3 regions of the Burkholderia multivorans ATCC BAA-247 genome follow, and region 2 is predicted to be linked to each of the others. Evidence: predicted binding sites of a transcription regulator. Region 2 holds the regulator's gene; each other region holds the start of a gene.
The links. Region 2 encodes LexA, which represses DNA repair genes until DNA is damaged. Its sites were predicted from a motif close to ACTGTATNNNNATACAGT; they were not measured.
Positions count from the first base shown of each region.

Region 1: imuA (translesion DNA synthesis-associated protein ImuA) is a predicted target of LexA. The motif match lies at 2,614-2,631, and genes of this name have one in related genera.
Region 3: NP80_RS18185 (PA0069 family radical SAM protein) is a predicted target of LexA. The motif match lies at 4,557-4,574, and genes of this name have one in related genera.

Region 1 is NZ_CP009832.1:3,145,862-3,152,338, reverse strand. Features, by position in the region: gene NP80_RS27095 (ABC transporter substrate-binding protein) at 1-623, shown strand, start outside; gene NP80_RS27090 (ABC transporter permease) at 761-1,657, shown strand; gene NP80_RS27085 (ABC transporter ATP-binding protein) at 1,659-2,453, shown strand; gene imuA (translesion DNA synthesis-associated protein ImuA) at 2,645-3,352, shown strand; gene NP80_RS27075 (Y-family DNA polymerase) at 3,285-4,772, shown strand; gene NP80_RS27070 (error-prone DNA polymerase) at 4,779-6,477, shown strand, end outside.
Region 2 is NZ_CP009832.1:1,804,015-1,810,491, reverse strand. Features, by position in the region: gene NP80_RS20845 (sulfate/molybdate ABC transporter ATP-binding protein) at 1-283, opposite strand, end outside; gene cysW (sulfate ABC transporter permease subunit CysW) at 297-1,244, opposite strand; gene cysT (sulfate ABC transporter permease subunit CysT) at 1,241-2,140, opposite strand; gene NP80_RS20830 (sulfate ABC transporter substrate-binding protein) at 2,257-3,294, opposite strand; gene lexA (transcriptional repressor LexA) at 3,559-4,206, shown strand; gene NP80_RS20820 (hypothetical protein) at 4,233-4,568, shown strand; gene NP80_RS20815 (DUF2939 domain-containing protein) at 4,598-5,290, shown strand; gene NP80_RS20810 (universal stress protein) at 5,370-5,867, opposite strand; gene nodI (nodulation factor ABC transporter ATP-binding protein NodI) at 6,197-6,477, shown strand, end outside.
Region 3 is NZ_CP009832.1:1,231,332-1,237,808, reverse strand. Features, by position in the region: gene trmD (tRNA (guanosine(37)-N1)-methyltransferase TrmD) at 1-483, opposite strand, end outside; gene rimM (ribosome maturation factor RimM) at 485-1,156, opposite strand; gene rpsP (30S ribosomal protein S16) at 1,199-1,453, opposite strand; gene NP80_RS18195 (PQQ-dependent sugar dehydrogenase) at 1,609-2,748, shown strand; gene NP80_RS18190 (NINE protein) at 2,858-3,325, shown strand; gene NP80_RS18185 (PA0069 family radical SAM protein) at 3,363-4,541, opposite strand; gene NP80_RS18180 (winged helix-turn-helix transcriptional regulator) at 4,643-5,131, opposite strand; gene NP80_RS18175 (D-amino acid dehydrogenase) at 5,277-6,477, shown strand, end outside.

The DNA of each region.
Region 1 (6,477 bases), 1.3 Mb from region 2:
GCGTGACCGATCCGGTCGCAGCGCAGCTCGTGAAGGGCTGGGGTCCGTCGGGCACCAACGTGACGGGCGTGTCGGACAAGCTGCCGCTCGATCGCCAGGTCGCGCTGATCAAGCGCGTCGTGCCGAAGGCGAAGACGGTCGGCATGGTCTACAACCCGGGCGAGGCGAATTCGGTCGTCGTCGTGAAGGAGCTCAAGGAGATTCTCGCGAAGCAGGGCATGACGCTGAAGGAAGCGGCCGCGCCGCGCACCGTCGACATCGGCCCGGCCGCGAAGAGCCTGATCGGCAAGGTCGACGTGATCTACACGAATACCGACAACAACGTCGTGTCCGCGTACGAAGCGCTCGTGAAGGTCGCGAACGAGGCGAAGATTCCGCTCGTCGCCGGCGACACCGACAGCGTGAAACGCGGCGGCATCGCGGCGCTCGGCATCAACTACGGCGACCTCGGCCGGCAGACGGGCAAGGTCGTCGCGCGTATCCTGAAGGGCGAGAAGCCGGGCACGATCGCCTCCGAGACGAGCAGCAACCTCGAGCTGTTCGTGAACACGGGCGCGGCGGCGAAGCAGGGCGTGACGCTCTCGCCGGATCTCGTGAAGGAAGCGAAGACGGTCATCAAGTAAGCCGCAGCCTGCCGGCTGCGCCCGAAGGCCCGATCGGGGCCTGCTCGACACCGCCGGACGGGCGGCCCCCACCGGGGCCGCTCGTTCGCTTGGCCCGGCCGCACACGCGCGGCCGGGAGGCAACAGGATTTTCCATCATGTCTCTGTTCTCGTTTCTGGGTGCGCTGGAGATCGGCCTGATCTTCAGTCTCGTCGCCCTCGGGGTGCTGATCTCGTTTCGCATCCTCAACTTCCCCGACCTGACCGTCGACGGCAGCTTTCCGCTCGGCGGCGCGGTCGCCGCGACGCTGATCTCCGCCGGCTACGACCCGTTCACGTCGACCTGTCTCGCGATCGTCGCGGGCGCACTCGCCGGGTTCGTGACGGGCTGGCTCAACGTGCGCCTGAAGATCATGGATCTGCTCGCCAGCATCCTGATGATGATCGCGCTCTATTCGGTGAACCTGCGGATCATGGGCCGTCCGAACGTGCCGCTGATCACCGAGCCGACCGTCTTCACGGTGCTGCAGCCCGACTGGCTGCCCGACTACGTGCTGCGTCCGGCGCTGCTCGCGCTCGTCGTCGTGGTCGCGAAGCTCGGCCTCGACTGGTTCTTCTCGTCGCAGCTCGGTCTCGCGATGCGCGCGACCGGCGCGAATCCGCGGATGGCGCGCGCGCAAGGCATCGCGACGGGCCGTGCGACGCTCGCCGGGATGGCGCTGTCGAACGCGCTCGTCGCGCTCGCCGGCGCGCTGTTCGCGCAGACGCAGGGCGGCGCCGACATCTCGATGGGGATCGGCACGATCGTGATCGGGCTCGCGGCGGTGATCATCGGCGAGACGCTGCTGCCCGCGCGCCGGCTCGTGCTGACGACGCTCGCGGTCGTGCTCGGCGCGATCGTCTATCGCTTCTTCATCGCGCTCGCGCTGAACAGCGAATTCATCGGCCTGAAGGCGCAGGACCTGAACCTCGTGACGGCTGCGCTCGTCACGATCGCGCTGGTGCTGCCGGCGACGCGCAAGAAGCTGTTCGCGCGCAAGAACGGAGGGGCATGACATGCTGTCCGCACAAGACCTCAAACTCACGTTCAATCCCGGCACGCCGATCGAGACGCGCGCGCTGCGCGGGCTGTCGCTCGAGATTCCCGACGGCCAGTTCGTCGCGGTGATCGGTTCGAACGGCGCCGGCAAGTCGACGTTCCTGAATGCGATCAGCGGCGACCAGCGCGTCGATTCGGGCCGCATCGCGATCGACGGCACGGACGTCACGCGCCAGCCCGCATGGGACCGTGCGCATCTCGTCGCGCGCGTGTTCCAGGATCCGATGGCCGGCACCTGCGAGGCGCTGACGATCGAGGAGAACATGGCGCTCGCGATGGCGCGCGGCGCGCGGCGCGGGTTTCGCGCGGCGCTCGATCGTCCGTCGCGCGAGCTGTTCCGCGACAAGCTGCGCCTGCTGAATCTCGGCCTCGAGAACCGGCTGACCGACCGGATCGGGCTGCTGTCGGGCGGCCAGCGTCAGGCGGTGAGCCTGCTGATGGCGTCGCTGCGGCCGTCGCGGATCCTGCTGCTCGACGAGCACACGGCCGCGCTCGATCCGAAAACGGCCGCGTTCGTGCTGGAGTTGACCGCGCGCATCGTCGCCGACAGCAAGCTGACGACGATGATGGTCACGCACAGCATGCGGCAGGCGCTCGATTACGGCGATCGCACGGTGATGCTGCATCAGGGGCAGGTCGTGCTCGACGTGTCGGGCGACGCGCGTCGCGGGCTCGACGTGCCGGATCTGCTGCAGATGTTCGAGAAGGTGCGGCACGAGCAGCTCGACGACGACGCGCTGCTGCTGAGCTGAGCGCCCGCTCGGCCGATCGGGCCGCCGCGGCTGGCGCGCAGCGTGCGCGTCGCCGCGGCGGCCCGCGTCGTTTGCGGGCGCATAGCCGCCTGGGGGCGGCTCCGGCAATCTGCATGACCCTTTTTGTTGAGGCCTGACAGCGCCCAACGCGATCCTCTATACTGTATATCCATACAGCATCGAGTCGCATGATGTCCGCTTCATCCCTGTCCCCCGAATCCCTTCATCCGTCGCTCTGGCGCGGCTCGCAGCTCGCGCGCGGCGGTCCGCGCACGATCGACACGGGCTTCGCGCCGCTGTCCGCCGAACTGCCGGGCGGCGGCTGGCCGGTCGGCGGGCTGATCGAGCTGCTGGCCGCGCAGCCGGGCTGCGGCGAGATGCGGCTGCTCGCGCCCGCGCTCGCGCGCACCGTCAGCGCGCGGCGGCCGCTCGCGCTCGTCGCGCCGCCGCAATGGCCGCATGCGGCCGCGCTCGCCGCGCTCGGCTTGCCGCCGGAGTCGCTGCTGTGGCTGCGCGCCGGCAGCCGCATCGATGCGTTGTGGGCCGCCGAGCAGGCGCTCAAGACCGGCTGCTGCGGCGCGCTGCTGCTATGGCAGGATGCGCGGCCCGACGCGCTGCGGCGTCTGCATCTCGCGGCCGCGCGCACCGGCGACACGCTGTTCGTGATGCTGCGCCCGCTGTCGGCCGCGCGGCAGCCGTCGCCTGCGGTGCTGCGCGTCGCGCTGTATCCGGCGCCGGGCGGCGTGTCGCTCGACATCGTGAAGCGCCGCGGGCCCGCGCGCAGCGAGCCGCTCGAACTCGACCTGCCGTCGCCCATCGTGGAGAGCCGCTATGCGCGTCTTGCTCGGCATCCATCTGCCGCGCCTGCCGCTCGACGTGTGCGCCGCGCCGCCGTCTGACGGCGATGCGGGCGGCGCCGGCTGCGCGGTGCTCGAGCAGGGCGTCGTGCTGATCGCCGATGCGGCCGCGCGGCGGCAGGGCGTGCGCGCGGGCATGAAGCGCGGCGGCGTGCTGACGCTCGCACCCGACACGCAGCTCGTCGAACGCGATCCCGCGCGCGAAGCCGATGCGCTGCGCGCGGTCGCGCTCGCGCTGCTGCGCTTTTCGCCGAACGTCGCACTGGCCGACGAAGCGACGCTCGTCGTCGACGTCGGTCCGAGCCTGCGCCTGTTCGGCGGCTTGCCGTCGCTGTGCCGGCAAGTGCGCGCGACGCTCGCGGCGCTCGGCTATGCGGCACGCATGTCCGCCGCGCCGACCGCCGGCGGCGCGTGGCTGCTTGCGCGCGCGTCGGCCCGTATGCGCAGCCGGCGCCGCGTCGCGCGCCGCGCATCGCTCGTTCGCGCGCTCGACGCGCTGCCCTGCGTGCTGCTGCCCGACGCGCGTCCGTATGCCGGCTGGTTCGACGGCCTCGGCTGCCGCACGCTCGCCGATCTGCGCGGGCTGCCGCGCAAGGGGCTGCAGCGCCGTTGCGGGCCGGCGCTGCTGGCCGCGCTCGATCGCGCCTATGGCGAGGCGGTCGAGCCGCTGGCATGGATGGCGGTGCCGCCGGTGTTCGACGTGCGGCTCGAATTGGCGGAGCGCGTCGACTATGCGGAAGCCGTGCTGTTCGTCGCGCGGCGTCTCGTCGTGCAGTTGTGCGGCTGGCTCGCCGCGCGGCAGTTGTCGCTGGCTGCGATGACGTTCGATCTCGAGCACGAGCGCGGCCGCCAGGCCGTGCCGCCCACGTCGCTCGAACTCGCGTTCGCCGCGCCCGTGCGCGACGAAGCGCATTTCATGCGGCTGCTCGGCGAACGGCTTGCGCGCGTCGAATTGCCGGCCGCGGTGATCGCGGTGCGCCTGAAGGCCACGCGCGTCGAATCGGTCGCGCCGCCGGCCGACGATCTGTTTCCCGAGCCGGGCGGCACGAAGGAGACGCGCGCGCGGCTGCTCGAACTGCTGGTCGCGCGGCTCGGCGCCGAGAACGTGCTGTGCGCGGCGCCGGTGGCCGATCATCGGCCCGAAGCCGCGAATCGCTGGCTGCCGCTCGATGCGCAGGCCGGCAAGCCGCCGGGCGCGCCGCCGGCGGTGCCGCCGCGTCCCGTATGGCTGCTGCCCGAGCCGTTGCCGCTGCTGATGCGCGAGAACCGGCCGGTGTTCCATACGCCGCTCAGGCCGATGTCGTCGCCCGAGCGGATCGAGGCAGGGTGGTTCGACGGTCAAACGATCGCGCGCGATTACTACGTGGCGCAAGACGAAGAGGGCGCGTGCTACTGGATATTCAGGGAACGAATGAGCAGTCAGGCAGACCCGCACTGGTTTCTGCACGGCCTGTTCGGGTGAGCGGCGATGGTTGCGGAATCCCGGTTGCTGCCCGCTTATGCGGAGTTGTTCTGCCGTTCGAACTTTTCGTTCCTGCATGGCGCATCGCATGCGGAGGAGCTGGTCGCGCGCGCCGTGAAGCTCCGCTATCGCGGCATCGCGATCACCGACGAATGCTCGCTCGCGGGCGCACCGCGGATGCATGTCGCGGCGCGGGCCGCCGGCTTGCCGCTGATCATCGGTTCGTACTTCGAGGTCACGCCGGATGAGGCTCCGCCCGGTCACGACCCGGGGCCCGGCGCATTCGGGCTCGTGCTGCTCGCGCAGAATCGCGAAGGCTACGGCAACCTGTCCGAGCTGATTTCATGGCGACGGATGGCCGCGCCGAAAGGCACGTACAAGCTGACGCCGCGCATGCTGTCGAGGCCGCCCGAGGAATTCGCGCACCTGCGCGGGATGCCCGACTGTTTTGCGATTCTCGTGCCCGTGTATCCGGTGCGCGCAGATGTACTCGACGCGCAGGTCGCGTGGTTTCGCGCGACGTTCGGCGAGCGTGCGCGGCTCGGGCTCGTGCAGCTGCAACGCGCGCTGGACGGCCCGCAGCGCGACGAGATTCGTGCGGCCGGCGCGCGGCGCGGCGTGCGCGTCGTCGCGCTCGGCGACGTGACGATGCACCGGCGCTCGTGCAAGCCGCTGCAGGACGTGATGACGGCGATCCGGCTCGGGACGCCGGTGTCCGAGTGCGGCTATGCGCTCGCGCCGAATGCGGAGCAGCATCTGCGTTCGCTTGCGCGTATCGCGAAGCTGTTTTCGGCGGACGAGATCGCGCAGACGTGTGCGATTCTCGATGCGTGTCATTTCGAACTCGATACGCTGCGCTACGAGTATCCGGACGAGATCGTGCCTCCCGGACATACGCCGACCAGTTATCTGGAACAGGAGACCAAGGCCGGCGCGATTGAACGTTATCCGCAGGGTGTGCCGGAGAAAGTGGAACAGCAGATCCGGTATGAACTCGATCTGATCGCGAAGCTGAGCTACGAACCGTTCTTCCTGACTGTCTACGACATCGTCAAATACGCGCGCAGCCGGAACATCCTGTGCCAAGGGCGCGGTTCGGCGGCGAATTCGGCCGTCTGTTATTGCCTCGGCATCACCGAGGTGGATCCCGAGCAGAGCACGCTGCTGTTCGAACGCTTCATCAGCGAGAATCGCGGCGAGCCGCCCGACATCGACGTCGACTTCGAGCATCAGCGGCGCGAGGAAGTGATTCAGCACATCTACGAAAAATACGGCAAGCATCGCGCGGCGATCGCGGCGGCCGTCTCGACCTATCGGCCGCGCGGCGTGCTGCGCGAAACCGGCAAGGCGCTCGGTGTCGATCCGATGCTCGTCGATCGTGTCGCGAAAGGGCATCGATGGTTCGACGGCAGCCGCGATCTGCTGCAGCAGTTCGAGATGGTCGGGCTCGATCCCGCGACGCCGCTGATCCGCACCTGGGCGGAGCTCGCCGCGCGGCTGCTCAATTTTCCGCGCCATCTGTCGCAGCACTCGGGCGGTTTCGTGATCAGCCGCGGCAAGCTCACGCGGCTCGTGCCGGTCGAGAATGCCGCGATGGACGGGCGGCGCGTGATCCAGTGGGACAAGGACGATCTCGAAGCGCTCGGCTTGCTGAAGGTCGACGTGCTCGCGCTCGGGATGCTGTCGGCGCTGCATCGCGCATTCG
Region 2 (6,477 bases):
CGTTCTCGAACACGGTCATGTGGCGGAACAGCGCGTAGTGCTGGAACACAAAGCCGACCTGCCGGTCGCGCGCGCCGACCGATGCGACGTCGAGCCCCTGCAGCACGACCTGCCCCGCGTCCGCGTGCTCGAGGCCCGCGATCACGCGCAGCAGCGTGGTCTTGCCGCAGCCGGACGGCCCGAGCAGCGCGACGAGTTCGCCGGGCGGGAAATCGAGCGACACGTTGTCGAGCGCGGTGAAATCGCCGAAGCGCTTCTGGAGATGACGGACGGTGATACCCATTCTGGTTGCCTCTTTACGATTTCGACGAAATGGCGGCAGGGCCGGCATGTGCGGGAACGGCGTCGCGCGCGCCGGACAGCTCGGCGGCGAGATGGCGTTCGGCGAGCAGCTTCAGCGCGAGCGTCACGAGCGCGAGCAGCGCGAGCACCGATGCCACCGCGAACGCCGCGGCGAAGTTGTACTCGTTGTAGAGAATCTCGACGTGCAGCGGCATCGTGTCGGTCTGGCCGCGGATATGGCCGGACACGACCGACACCGCGCCGAATTCGCCCATCGCGCGCGCATTGCAGAGGATCACGCCGTACAGCAGCCCCCACTTCACGTTCGGCAGCGTCACACGGCGGAAGATCTGCCAGCCCGACGCGCCGAGCACGCGCGCGGCCTCTTCCTCGTCGCTGCCCTGTGCCTGCATCAATGGAATCAGCTCGCGCGCGACGAACGGGAACGTGACGAAGATCGTCGCGAGCACGATGCCCGGCACCGCGAAGATGATCTGCACGTCGTGATCCCGCAGCCATGGGCCGAGCCAGCCCTGCGCGCCGAACAGCAGCACGTAGACGAGGCCCGAGATCACCGGCGACACCGAGAACGGCAGATCGATCAGCGTCGTCAGCAACGCCTTGCCGCGAAACTCGAATTTCGCGATCGCCCACGACGCGCACACGCCGAACACGAGGTTCAGCGGCACGGCGATCGCCGCGACGGTCAGCGTCAGCTTGATCGCGGCCCACGCGTCCGGATCCGCGAGCGACTCGAGGTAGAAGCCGACGCCCTTGCGCAGCGCCTCGACGAACACGGCCGCGAGCGGCACGACGAGAAAGAAGGCGAGAAACGCGAGCGCGATGCCGGTGAGCAGCCAGCGCACGGCGCGCGGCTCGCTGACGGGATCGAGCCGCTTCGCCGCGCGCGCACGCTCGGCGGACGACGGGTTCTTGAGCACGGCGGTCACCTCCTGCGTCATGGCCGGCCTCCTGCCGCGACCGCGGCGGTATCACCGGACGCGGACGCGGGCGCACTCGCGCCGCGGCTCGTACGGCGCTGCAGATACCACTGCAGCGTATTGATCAGCAGCAGCATCAGGAACGACACGACGAGCATGACGACCGCGAGCGCGGTCGCGCCCGCGTAGTCGTACTGTTCGAGCTTCGTGATGATCAGCAGCGACGTGATCTCCGACTTCATCGGCACGTTGCCGGCGATGAAGATCACCGACCCGTATTCGCCGAGCGCACGCGCGAACGCGAGCGCGAAACCGGTGAGCAGCGCGGGCAGCACGGCCGGCAGCACGACGCGCCGGAACGTGAGCCAGCGCGACGCGCCGAGGCACGCGGCCGCCTCCTCCTGCTCGCGCTCGAAATCCTCGAGCACCGGCTGCACGGTGCGCACGACGAACGGCAGGCCGATGAAGGTCAGCGCGACCAGCACGCCGAGCGGCGTGAACGCGACCTTGATGCCGAACGGCGCGAGATACTGGCCGACCCAGCCGTTCGCCGCGTAGACGGCCGCGAGCGAAATGCCGGCCACCGAGGTCGGCAGCGCGAACGGCAGATCGACGATCGCGTCGACGAGCCGCTTCAGCGGAAACGTGTAGCGCACGAGCACCCACGCGACGAGAAAGCCGAACACGGCGTTGATCAGCGCGCCGCCGAATGCGGCCGAGAACGTCAGCCGGTACGACGCGAGCACACGCGGCGACGTGACGGCGGCGACGAACTGGTCCCACGACAGCGTCGCGGTCTTCAGGAACGTGGCGGCGAGCGGAATCAGAACCACGAGGCTCAAATAGGCCACCGTGATGCCGAGCGTCACGCCGAAACCGGGCAGCGCGCTCGGCTTGCGAAAGGTGTACGTGGTCATCGGATGCTCTTGCTGGGTCGATGCTCATGGGCCCGACGCGAACGCCGGCGCGACAGGTCGCGCCGGCGGCGTCCGGGACGCGGCGCACTACGTGGCGCGCCGCTGTCGTTGTCGTGTTACTGCGGCTTGTAGATCGAGTCGAACACACCGCCGTCCGCGAAATGCGTCTTTTGCGCATTCGTCCAGCCGCCGAACGTGTCGTCGACCGTGTACAGCTTCAGCTTCGGGAACTGCTTGGTCAGCTCCGCCGGCACGCTCTTCGAGCGCGGCCGATAGTAGTTGCGCGCCGCGATTTCCTGGCCCTGCGGGCTGTACAGGAAGTTCAGGTACGCTTCGGCGAGCTTGCGCGTGCCCTTCTTGTCGACGACCTTGTCGACGACCGCGACCGGCGGTTCCGCCAGAATGCTCGCCGACGGTACGACGATCTCGAACTTGTCGGGCCCGAACTCCTTGATCGACAGGAACGCCTCGTTCTCCCACGCGATCAGCACGTCGCCGATCCCGCGCTGCACGAAGCTCGTCGTCGCGCCGCGCGCGCCCGAGTCGAGCACGCCCGCGTTCTTGTACAGCTTCGTGACGAATTCCTTCGCCGACTGCTCGCTGCCGCCCGGCTTGTGCAGCGCATACGCCCACGCGGCCAGGTAGTTCCAGCGCGCGCCGCCCGAGGTCTTCGGGTTCGGCGTGACGATCGACACGCCCGGCTTGGTCAGGTCGTCCCAGTCCTTGATGCCCTTCGGGTTGCCCTTGCGCACGAGGAACACGATCGTCGACGTGTATGGCGACGCGTTGTCGGGCAGGCGTTTCTGCCAGTCCTTGTTCACGAGCCCCTTGTTGGCGAGCGCGTCGATGTCATAGGCGAGCGCGAGCGTCACGACGTCGGCCTGCAGGCCGTCGAGCACCGAGCGCGCCTGCGCGCCCGAGCCGCCGTGCGACTGCTTGAAGTTGACCGTCTCGCCCGTCTTCGCCTTCCACTCTTTGCCGAATGCCTGGTTGAAGTCCTGGTACAGCTCGCGCGTCGGGTCGTACGACACGTTCAGGAATGTCGTATCGGCCTGCGCGTGCGTCGCGACGCCCAGCGCCGCCGCCGCGCCCAGCGCGAGTGTTGCAATCAAGCGGCCCGCCCCGCTCATCAGCCCCGTCGTGCGCTTCACCATCCTTGGTTCTCCAGTGTTGTCGGTATTGCGATGTCGGGCCAGTCTATCGAACGGGCTACATGATTAAAAATAATCCTTCTTCATTTTTTAATACTGAAAAGTGCTAACGCAATACAGACGGACGGTTGCGGCAGACGAACCGGCGCATGGACGTCGCAATCGGGCGTCGGAACCGGCGCGATCGCGTCGAACTTCACGTAACACTTGAAATTCTCAAAGTACTGTATAAAAATACAGCTCACTGTCTATCCATACAGTTGAACCATGACCAAACTCACCGCACGCCAGCAGCAAGTGTTCGACTTGATCCGCCGCGCGATCGAGCGCTCCGGTTTTCCGCCCACTCGCGCCGAGATTGCGGCCGAGCTGGGTTTCAGTTCGCCGAACGCGGCCGAGGAGCACCTGCGTGCGCTGGCGCGCAAGGGCGTGATCGAGCTGGCGGCGGGCGCGTCGCGCGGCATCCGGCTGCTCGGCGGCGACGACGCGCCGCACCAGTTCACGCTGCCGCATGCGGGGCTGATGCAGCTGTCGCTGCCGCTCGTCGGCCGTGTCGCGGCCGGCAGCCCGATCCTCGCGCAGGAGCACATCTCGCAGCACTTCGCGTGCGATCCCGCGCTGTTCTCGAGCAAGCCCGACTATCTGCTGAAGGTGCGCGGGCTGTCGATGCGCGACGCCGGCATTCTCGACGGCGATCTGCTCGCCGTGCAGAAGCGCACTGAGGCGAAGGACGGCCAGATCATCGTCGCGCGGCTCGGCGACGACGTCACGGTCAAGCGTCTGATGCGCCGGCCGGGCGGCATCGAGCTGATCGCCGAGAACCCGGATTACGAAAACATCTTCGTCAAGGCCGGCAGCGCGGATTTCGCGCTGGAAGGCATCGCCGTCGGGCTGATCCGCTCGGGCGAACTCTGACATTCCGTCTCGCTCAGGAGAACACCATGGAACGCCTTGCCCGCCTGCTGCCTTTCCGTCAATTCGGTCGCCTGCGTCATCTGCGCGGCCGCACGCCCTGCGCGCCGCTGTCCGCTGCGGCGCCCGCCGGCCATGAAGTCGCAGTCGAACGGCAGGCGTCGCTGCTGCCGTCGGCGCTCCCCGCATTCGCGCGCGTGTCGCTCAATGCCGGGCTCTATCACGCGGAGCCCGCGCGGCGCGCACCGGTGCGCGTCTATCACGGTCGTTCGCGGCTGATCATGGTCGGCACGATCGATGCCGTTTGCCGCATGATCGATCGCTGCATCGCGGAGGAACGTTCGGCCGCGCAAGGCGGTCTCTGATTGCGACACGGTTTCGCTCCGGAGGTATCGTGACGCGCTCGTCGAGCCGCGGATGGCGGCTCAAACCCTTGCTGATCGTCGTGCTGGCGATCGCCGTCATCGCGGCGATCGGCTATGCCTACGCGTCGCCGTACATCGCGCTCGGCCGCCTGAAGTCGGCGATCGATGCGCGCGATGCACAGGCCGTCAGCGAATACGTCGACTTTCCGTCGCTGCGGATCAGCCTGAAGCAGCAGGTTACCGAGGAATTGATGCGCCGGATCGACGCGGTGAAGAAGGACAACCCGTTCGCGGTGCTCGGCGCGCTAATCGGTTCCGCGTTGATCGGGCCGCTCGTCGATGCGTATGCGACGCCGGAAGGCGTGGCCGCCCTGATGAGCGGTTTCCCGCCGAAAGGTAATCCCGGCGAGCGTCCGCCCGACTGGCAGGCGCAGCAGGCCGGCGGCGCACCGGCCAGCGGCGCCGCGCCGTCCGCACCCGGCGCGGCCGTGCCGCCGGCCAGCGCACCGGCTCCGGGCAGCGCGGTCGCATCGGCGCCGCCGCCAGCAGCATCCGCTCCAGCGGCGCCGCCGGCGCAGCAGCAAACGCACGCCGGCTACCGCAACATCGACGAATTCGTCGTCACCTATCAGCGCACGGCCGACGGCACGCGTTATGCGGCGATCTTCCACCGCTTCGGACTGTTCTCGTGGAAGCTGTCGGCGATCGATCTGCACGCGTAGCGCGCGGCGGCGCGTCGGCGCGGCGGCGTTGGCGACGTCGCCGCGATCGGCGCCTCAAGCGCCGATCGCGATCATCACATCACTGGCCGCTCGCCGTCGCGGCTTCGCGCTCGCGTGCGATTTCGGCCTTCTGCTCTTCGGCCGACGAGCATGCAACCAGAATGCTGCAGTTCACGCGATCGAGCAGTTGCGTGTTGCCCGATCCCATCCACCATCTCGATAGTCCGCTGCGGCACCGGTGTCCGACGACGACGAGATCGACTTTCAGCTCGCCGGCGAGGTTCGCGATTTCGTCGATCGGATAACCGAACGCGAAATGGCCCTCGGCCTGCACGCCGCGCTCGCGCAGCCAGTTCACCCCTTCCTGCAGGATTTCACGTGCGGTTTCCTCGAAGCGGCCGCATGCGACGTCGGTCAGCAAGCCGGCACTTTGCGCGATACTCGAGCGCATGTCGACGACCGACAGCAGATGCGTTTCGGCCTTGAGGTCCAACGCGAGATTGGCACCGCATCGCAGCGCCTTGCGCCCCTCGAGCGTTCCGTCGTAGCACAGCAGAATCTTGTTGTAGCTAGCCATGAGACCTCCCTATCGCGACAACGAGCCCTACCCATTCATCATGGTGCGTCGCAATCCGGCGCGCAAGGGATGGAAAACGCTGACACGCCGCATGCGGCGCGTGCGCAATGATGCGGTGCACGATGATCACGGCCCTGCACGATGCCGGCGCATACGCGCTGAGCGAACGCAAGCGATGCACTAGAATGGCCCGTCGTGCCGCCGTTTCGCTGCACGCGAACGCGCATCGCCACGCCTGCTTCGATCATGCCCGATCTGACCGGCGTTGTCCCGCTCCGTTCGCGGCATCCGCGCGCACCGCTGCTCGCCGTCACAACCATAACGCTGCCATGTCCGTCGCACCCATCGATTTCCGGAACGTCGAAAAGCGCTATGGCGACAAGCTCGTCGTCAACGATCTGTCCTTCCACGTGCATGCCGGCGAGTGCTACGGGCTGCTCGGCCCGAACGGCGCAGGCAAGACCACGACGCTGAAGATGCTGCTCGGTCTCGCGTATCCCGACGCCGGCGCAATCTCGCTGTGCGGCGAACCGGTGCCATCGCGCGCGCGGCATGCACGGCGGCGCGTCGGTGTCGTGCCCCAGTTCGACAATCTCGATCCCGATTTCAC
Region 3 (6,477 bases), 570 kb from region 2:
CATCATCGCCATCGCCGGCAGTTCGCCGCCCGACAGCACGAAATCGCCGAGACTGATTTCCTCGTCGACGCAGCGGTCGAGCAGCCGTTGATCGATCGCCTCGTAACGGCCACACAGCACGACGACGCCGGGCTCCTGCGCCATTCGCGTCACACGTTCGTGCGTGAGCGGCGCGCCCTGCGGCGACATCATCACGACACGCGTGCTCGCGATGCCCTGCTCCGCCTGCGCAGCCTTCGCGGCGCCGATCGCGGCCTCGAGCGGCCTGGCCAGCATCACCATGCCCGGACCGCCGCCGTACGGACGATCGTCGACCGTGCGGTAGTTGTCCGTCGTGAAATCACGCGGGTTCCAGGTACGCAGCCCGAAGCGCCCCTGCTTCACGGCCCGGCTGGTGATACCCCAGTCGGTCAGCGCGCGGAACATTTCGGGAAAGAGCGTGACGACATCGAACTGCACCGCGCGCTCCGTGACCTGGTTCATTTCAGTAATCGGCTTCCCAGTCGACGACGATGCGACGCGCCGCCTGGTCTACCGTTTTGACATACACGCCGACGAACGGGATCAGCCGCTCGGCAGCCGCCGGGCGGCCATCCTTGCCGACCGACGGATACTCGACACGCATGATCGAATGCGCGCCGTTGTCGATCATCCCGACCACCTTGCCGAGCGTCGCCGACTGCTCGTTGACGACGTCGAGGCCGATCAGGTCGACCCAATAGAATTCGTCCGCGGCCAATGCCGGGAAATCTTCCCGGCGCACGAACACACGAAAGCCGCGCAGAGCCAGCGCGGCATCGCGGTCGCCTACGCCCGCAGGTTGCGCGACGACCGTGTCGCCGTGCGTCTTGGACTGCACGATACGCGCGGAAAACCGCTGCGTACCCTTTTCCAGCCACCAGCGACGCGCGCTGAGCAGCGCATCGCCACCGCGGCCGGCGTCGGCATGAGTCGCTACCTTGACCCAGCCCTTCAGGCCGTACGCGTCGACTACCGCGCCGACCTCGACCGCATCGTCGGGAAGCGCCTGCACCGCGTCGAGGCCGCCCTGTTCGGCAGCCGCGCCTGCGGGCGCACCGCGCTCGACCGGCTTGCGGACGAATGCGCCGAACGACGCCCGCCCGCGCCTTGCATTACCGGAATCGTGATCCGACATCAATACACCTCACAGCCGGCACGACCGGCACACCGCGCCATGTCAGGCAGCCGGCTGCGCCTTTTGCGCTTCCTTCACGAGACGCTGGACGGTCGGCGACAGTTGCGCGCCCACGCCTTGCCAGTACGTCAGACGATCCTGAGCGATACGCAGCGCTTCGCCCTTCGTCGCGACCGGGTTGTAGAAGCCGACGCGCTCGATGAAGCGGCCGTCACGACGGTTGCGCGAATCGGTAGCAACGATGTTGTAGAACGGGCGCTTCTTCGAGCCGCCGCGAGCCAGACGGATGATAACCATATGAAATCCTTCGGGAAAACCGGGTTCGAAACTACTGAAACACGCGATTATAGCCGGAAACCGGAGGTACAACAAACACTTACGCGCAAAAAATCCGCGGACGGCCTGCGGGCGCGGCATACAATCGTCGTGTCAGCGACCGCCCCCGCGCCGCCATGCCGCTCTTTCGCGCCCTTCCGACGTGCCGCACGCCGCGCCGCCTCGCCACGTTGCTCGCCGCCCTTGCCTGCTCGGCCGCAGCCGCGAGCGCCGCGGCGCGGCTGCCCGTCGACGAACTCGTCGTGCCGCCCGGCTTCCATGTCGAGGTACTTACCGACGCGGTGCCGAGCGCGCGCGAAATGGCGTGGTCGCCGCGCGGTGTGTTGTACGTCGGCACCCGCGAAGGCCGCGTGCATGCGTTCACGATGCAGGGCGGCCGGATTGGCGCACACTACGTGATCGCGTCCGGGCTCGACATGCCGGTCGGCGTCGCGTACCGCGACGGCACACTCTATATCTCCGCCGTGTCGCGCATTCTACGCATCGACGGCATCGACGACCGGCTCGCGAAGCCGCCCGCGCCGGCCGTGGTCACCGACACGCTGCCCACCCAGCATCATCACGACTGGAAATTCATTGCGTTCGGTCCCGACGGCAAGCTCTACGTGCCGACCGGCGCGCCGTGCAACGTCTGCCTCGCGGACCGCAACCGCTACGCGATCATCGAGCGGATGAACGCCGACGGCAGCGGCCGCGACGTGTTCGCGCGCGGCATACGCAATACGGTCGGCTTCGCATGGCATCCGGATACGGGCGAGCTCTGGTTTACCGACAACGGGCGGGACCTGATGGGCGACGACGTGCCGGACGACAAGCTGAACCGCGCGCCACGCGCCGGGCTCGACTTCGGCTTCCCCTACTGCCATGGCGGCGATACGCCCGACCCCGAATTCGGCAGCGCCGACGTTTGCCGCCGCTACGTGCCGCCCGTGCTGAAGCTCGGCGCACACGTGGCCGCGCTCGGGATGCGCTTCTATACGGGCCCGATGTTTCCGGCGTCGTACCGCAACAACGTCTTCATCGCCGAGCACGGGTCGTGGAACCGCAGCGCGAAGGTCGGCTACCGCATCATGCGCGCGATCGTCTCCGCGGACGGCAGCCACGCTCGGCAGACGCCGTTCGTCACAGGCTGGCTGCGACCGGACGGCAGCGTTTGGGGCCGCCCCGCCGACGTGCTGCCGCTGCCCGACGGTTCGCTACTCGTCAGCGACGATTACGCAGGCGCGATCTACCGGATCACGTATGCGGCACCTTGACGCAGCGTGCGGATGACCGGCCCCGACCGGGCATCGTAGAATGCGTGCCGGGCCGTGCGCCCGCGCCGGCCTGCCGGCTGCCCATGCCAACGACAATACGCCGCCATCCATGTCCAGCAGCACCGCTTCGTCCCGCCGCTTCCGCTCCAAGACGCTCACCGCCGCCCTCGCCTTCCTGTTCGGTTCGCTCGGCGCCCACCGCTTCTATCTGTACGGCTTTCGCGACGTCTTCGGCTGGGCGCACATACTCGCGACGCTCGTCGGCATCCCCGGCTTCCTGCTGCTCGCGGCGACGCAGCGCAGCGCGACGCTCGGCTGGTGGCTCGCGGTGCCGGGCGCGATCTCGCTGCTGGCCGCGTTCCTCGCCGCGCTCGTCTACGGACTGCGGCCGGACGAGAAATGGGACGCGCAATTCAACGCCGGAACCGGCAAACATAGCCGCTCGGGCTGGACCGTGATCTTCGTCGTGATCTTTTCGCTGCTGATCGGCGCGTTCCTGCTGATGACTGCGCTCGCGCTGTCGTTCCAGACGTATTTCGAAGCGCAGGTCGAAGCGGCGAAGCAGATTTCGCAATGAGCGCCGGTGTGCGGGCGCCGACCGCGTCGCACACCGATCAGAACAGGCTCATCTGCACGTCGTCGCGCACCGGCTGGGCGGGCGCCCTGCGCGTAGCGCGCGGCGCGGCCGCCACGCTCGCCGGTGCCGCACGAAACTGCGAGAGATCGAGAATGCCGTGCCGGCGTTCGTTCAGCCCGAGCCGCTTCACCGCCTGCCGAAACCGCTGTCGCAGCAGGTCGGCCCAGATGCCCTCGCCCTTCATCCGCTTCGCGAAATCGGAGTCATAGTCCTTTCCGCCGCGCATGTCGCGCACGCGATTCATCACGCGGTCCGCCCGATCGGGAAAATGTGCGGCCAGCCAGCTCTTGAACAGCGGTGCGACCTCCCAGGGCAGCCGCAGAATGATGTAGCTCGCGTGCGTCGCGCCGGCTTCCGCGCACGCTTCGAGCACACGTTCGAGATCGGGCTCGGTGACGAACGGAATCAGCGGTGCGATGCTCACGCCGACCGGCACGCCCGCGTCACGCAGCGCGCGAATCGTGCGCAGCCGGCGCGCCGGCGTGGCCGCGCGCGGCTCGAGCGTGCGCGCCAGATCCGCATCGAGCGTCGTGATCGTGACCGCGGCCATCACCTGCCCACGTTCGGCCATCGGCGCGAGCAGATCGAGATCGCGCTCGATCAGCGACGATTTCGTGATCGCCGCAAACGGCAGCCCGCGATCGTGCATCACCTCGATCACGCTGCGCGTGATCCGCAAGTCGCGCTCGACCGGCTGGTAGGCATCGGTGTTCACGCCGAGCGCGATGGGCTCGGGCACATAGGACTTGCGCGAAATCTCGCGTTCGAGCAGTTCCGCCGCGTTGATCTTCGCGTAGATGCGGCTCTCGAAGTCCAGCCCCGGCGACAGCCCCAGATAGCTGTGCGTCGGCCGCGCGAAACAGTAAATGCAGCCATGTTCGCAGCCGCGATACGGATTGAGCGACACGCTGAACGGGATGTCGGGCGATTGATTGCGCGTCAAAATGCTCTTCGCGCGCTCCTCGAACACCTGCGTGCGCAACGGCGCGGGCAGATCGGCATCGTCCGACACGTGCGCCCAGCCATCGTCGACGGCCTCGCGCAACGCGCTCTCGTACCGCCCCTGCAGATTGTCGACGGCGCCGCGCCCCTTGAGGGGCACCGGCGGCGCTATCGGAAATTCATTGTCGGACCGATCGTCCATCTGCGCACCCATTCGCCTTCACCCAATACTGGATATTTATACAGTATCGGGTGAAGGCTGCCAAGTGCGCGATAAGGGGTCGGATGGCCGGGTCGGACGGCACCCACGCGCTCTCAGTCGCCAACCGAAATCGTCAGCGTTTCCTTGATCTCTTCCATCACGACGTAGCTCTTCGACTGCACGGCGCCCGGCAGCTGCAGCAGGATGTCGCCGAGCAGTTTCCGGTAGTCGGCCATCTCCCCGATGCGCGCCTTGATCAGATAGTCGAAGTCGCCCGACACGAGGTGGCATTCGAGCACCTCGTCGATCTTCATGACTTCGCGGCGGAACTGCTCGAACATGTTGCCGCCCTTGTGGCCGAGCGTGATCTCGACGAACACCAGCAGCGCCGCGCCGAGCTGCGCGGGATCGACGCGCGCGTGATAGCCCGTGATCACGCCGTCGCGCTCCATGCGGCGCACGCGCTCGATGCACGGCGTGACGGTCAGCCCGACCTGCTCGGCGAGGTCCTTCATCGCCATCCGGCCATCCTCCTGCAGCAGTTTCAGGATGCGGCGGTCGAGCTTGTCGAGCGTGCGTACTGGCTGGCGTTGCGTTCTCATTGGTTTATGCTGAAAACCTGAAAAATACGATAACAAAACCTACAGATTCGACAATACCATAGCGCAAAAAACTAGATCAGTCAGAGGTTACACGGAGACGCAGGTGCGCCCGGCCTCGAGCTGATTTCTTCGATGTGGAGCAGCTATGCGAGTCGTCATTCTGGGCAGCGGTGTGGTGGGCGTGGCAAGCGCGTATTACCTCGCGCGCGCCGGTCATGAGGTCACGGTGATCGACCGGGAAGCCGGCCCGGCGCTCGAGACGAGCTTCGCGAATGCCGGCCAGATCTCGCCCGGCTATGCGGCGCCGTGGGCCGCGCCCGGCGTGCCGCTGAAGGCCGTCAAGTGGATGTTCGAAAAGCATGCGCCGCTCGCGATCCGCCTCGACGGCACGCGCTTCCAGCTCCAGTGGATGTGGCAGATGCTGCGCAACTGCACGGCCGAGCGCTATGCGGTCAACAAGAGCCGTATGGTGCGCCTTGCCGAGTACAGCCGCGACTGCCTGCAGGCGCTGCGCGCCGACACCGGCATCCAGTACGAGGGCCGCACGGGCGGCACGCTGCAGCTGTTCCGCACGCAGCAGCAACTCGATGGCGCGGCGAAGGACATCGCGGTGCTGCGGGAAGCGAACGTGCCGTTCGAACTGCTCTCGCCGGCCGAGCTGAAGAACGCGGAACCGGCGCTCGCGGCCGTCTCGCACAAGCTCACCGGCGGCCTGCGTCTGCCGGGTGACGAAACGGGCGACTGCCAGCTGTTCACGACGCGCCTCGCGGCGCTGGCCGAATCGCTCGGCGTGAAATTCCGCTACAACACGCCGATCGACGGGCTGGCGATCGCGGGCGGCAAGATCGCGGGCGTGCAGTGCGGCAGCGAGACGGTGCGCGCCGACGCGTACGTCGTCGCGCTCGGCTCGTACTCGACGAATTTCGTCGCGAACCTGATGAAGATCCCGGTCTATCCGCTGAAGGGCTATTCGATCACTGCGCCGATCGTCGATGAAGCGGCCGCGCCGGTGTCGACGGTGCTCGACGAAACCTACAAGATCGCGATCACGCGTTTCGACCAGCGCATCCGCGTCGGCGGGATGGCGGAAATCGTCGGCTTCGACAAGACGCTGCGCGCGGCACGCCGCGAGACGCTCGAAATGTGCGTGAACGATCTGTTCCCGGGCGGCGGCGACACGTCGAAGGCCACGTTCTGGACGGGCCTGCGCCCGATGACGCCGGACGGCACGCCGATCGTCGGCCGCACGCCGGTGTCGAACCTGTTCCTGAACACGGGCCACGGCACGCTCGGCTGGACGATGTCGTGCGGCTCCGGCCAGCTGCTCGCCGATCTGATTTCCGGCA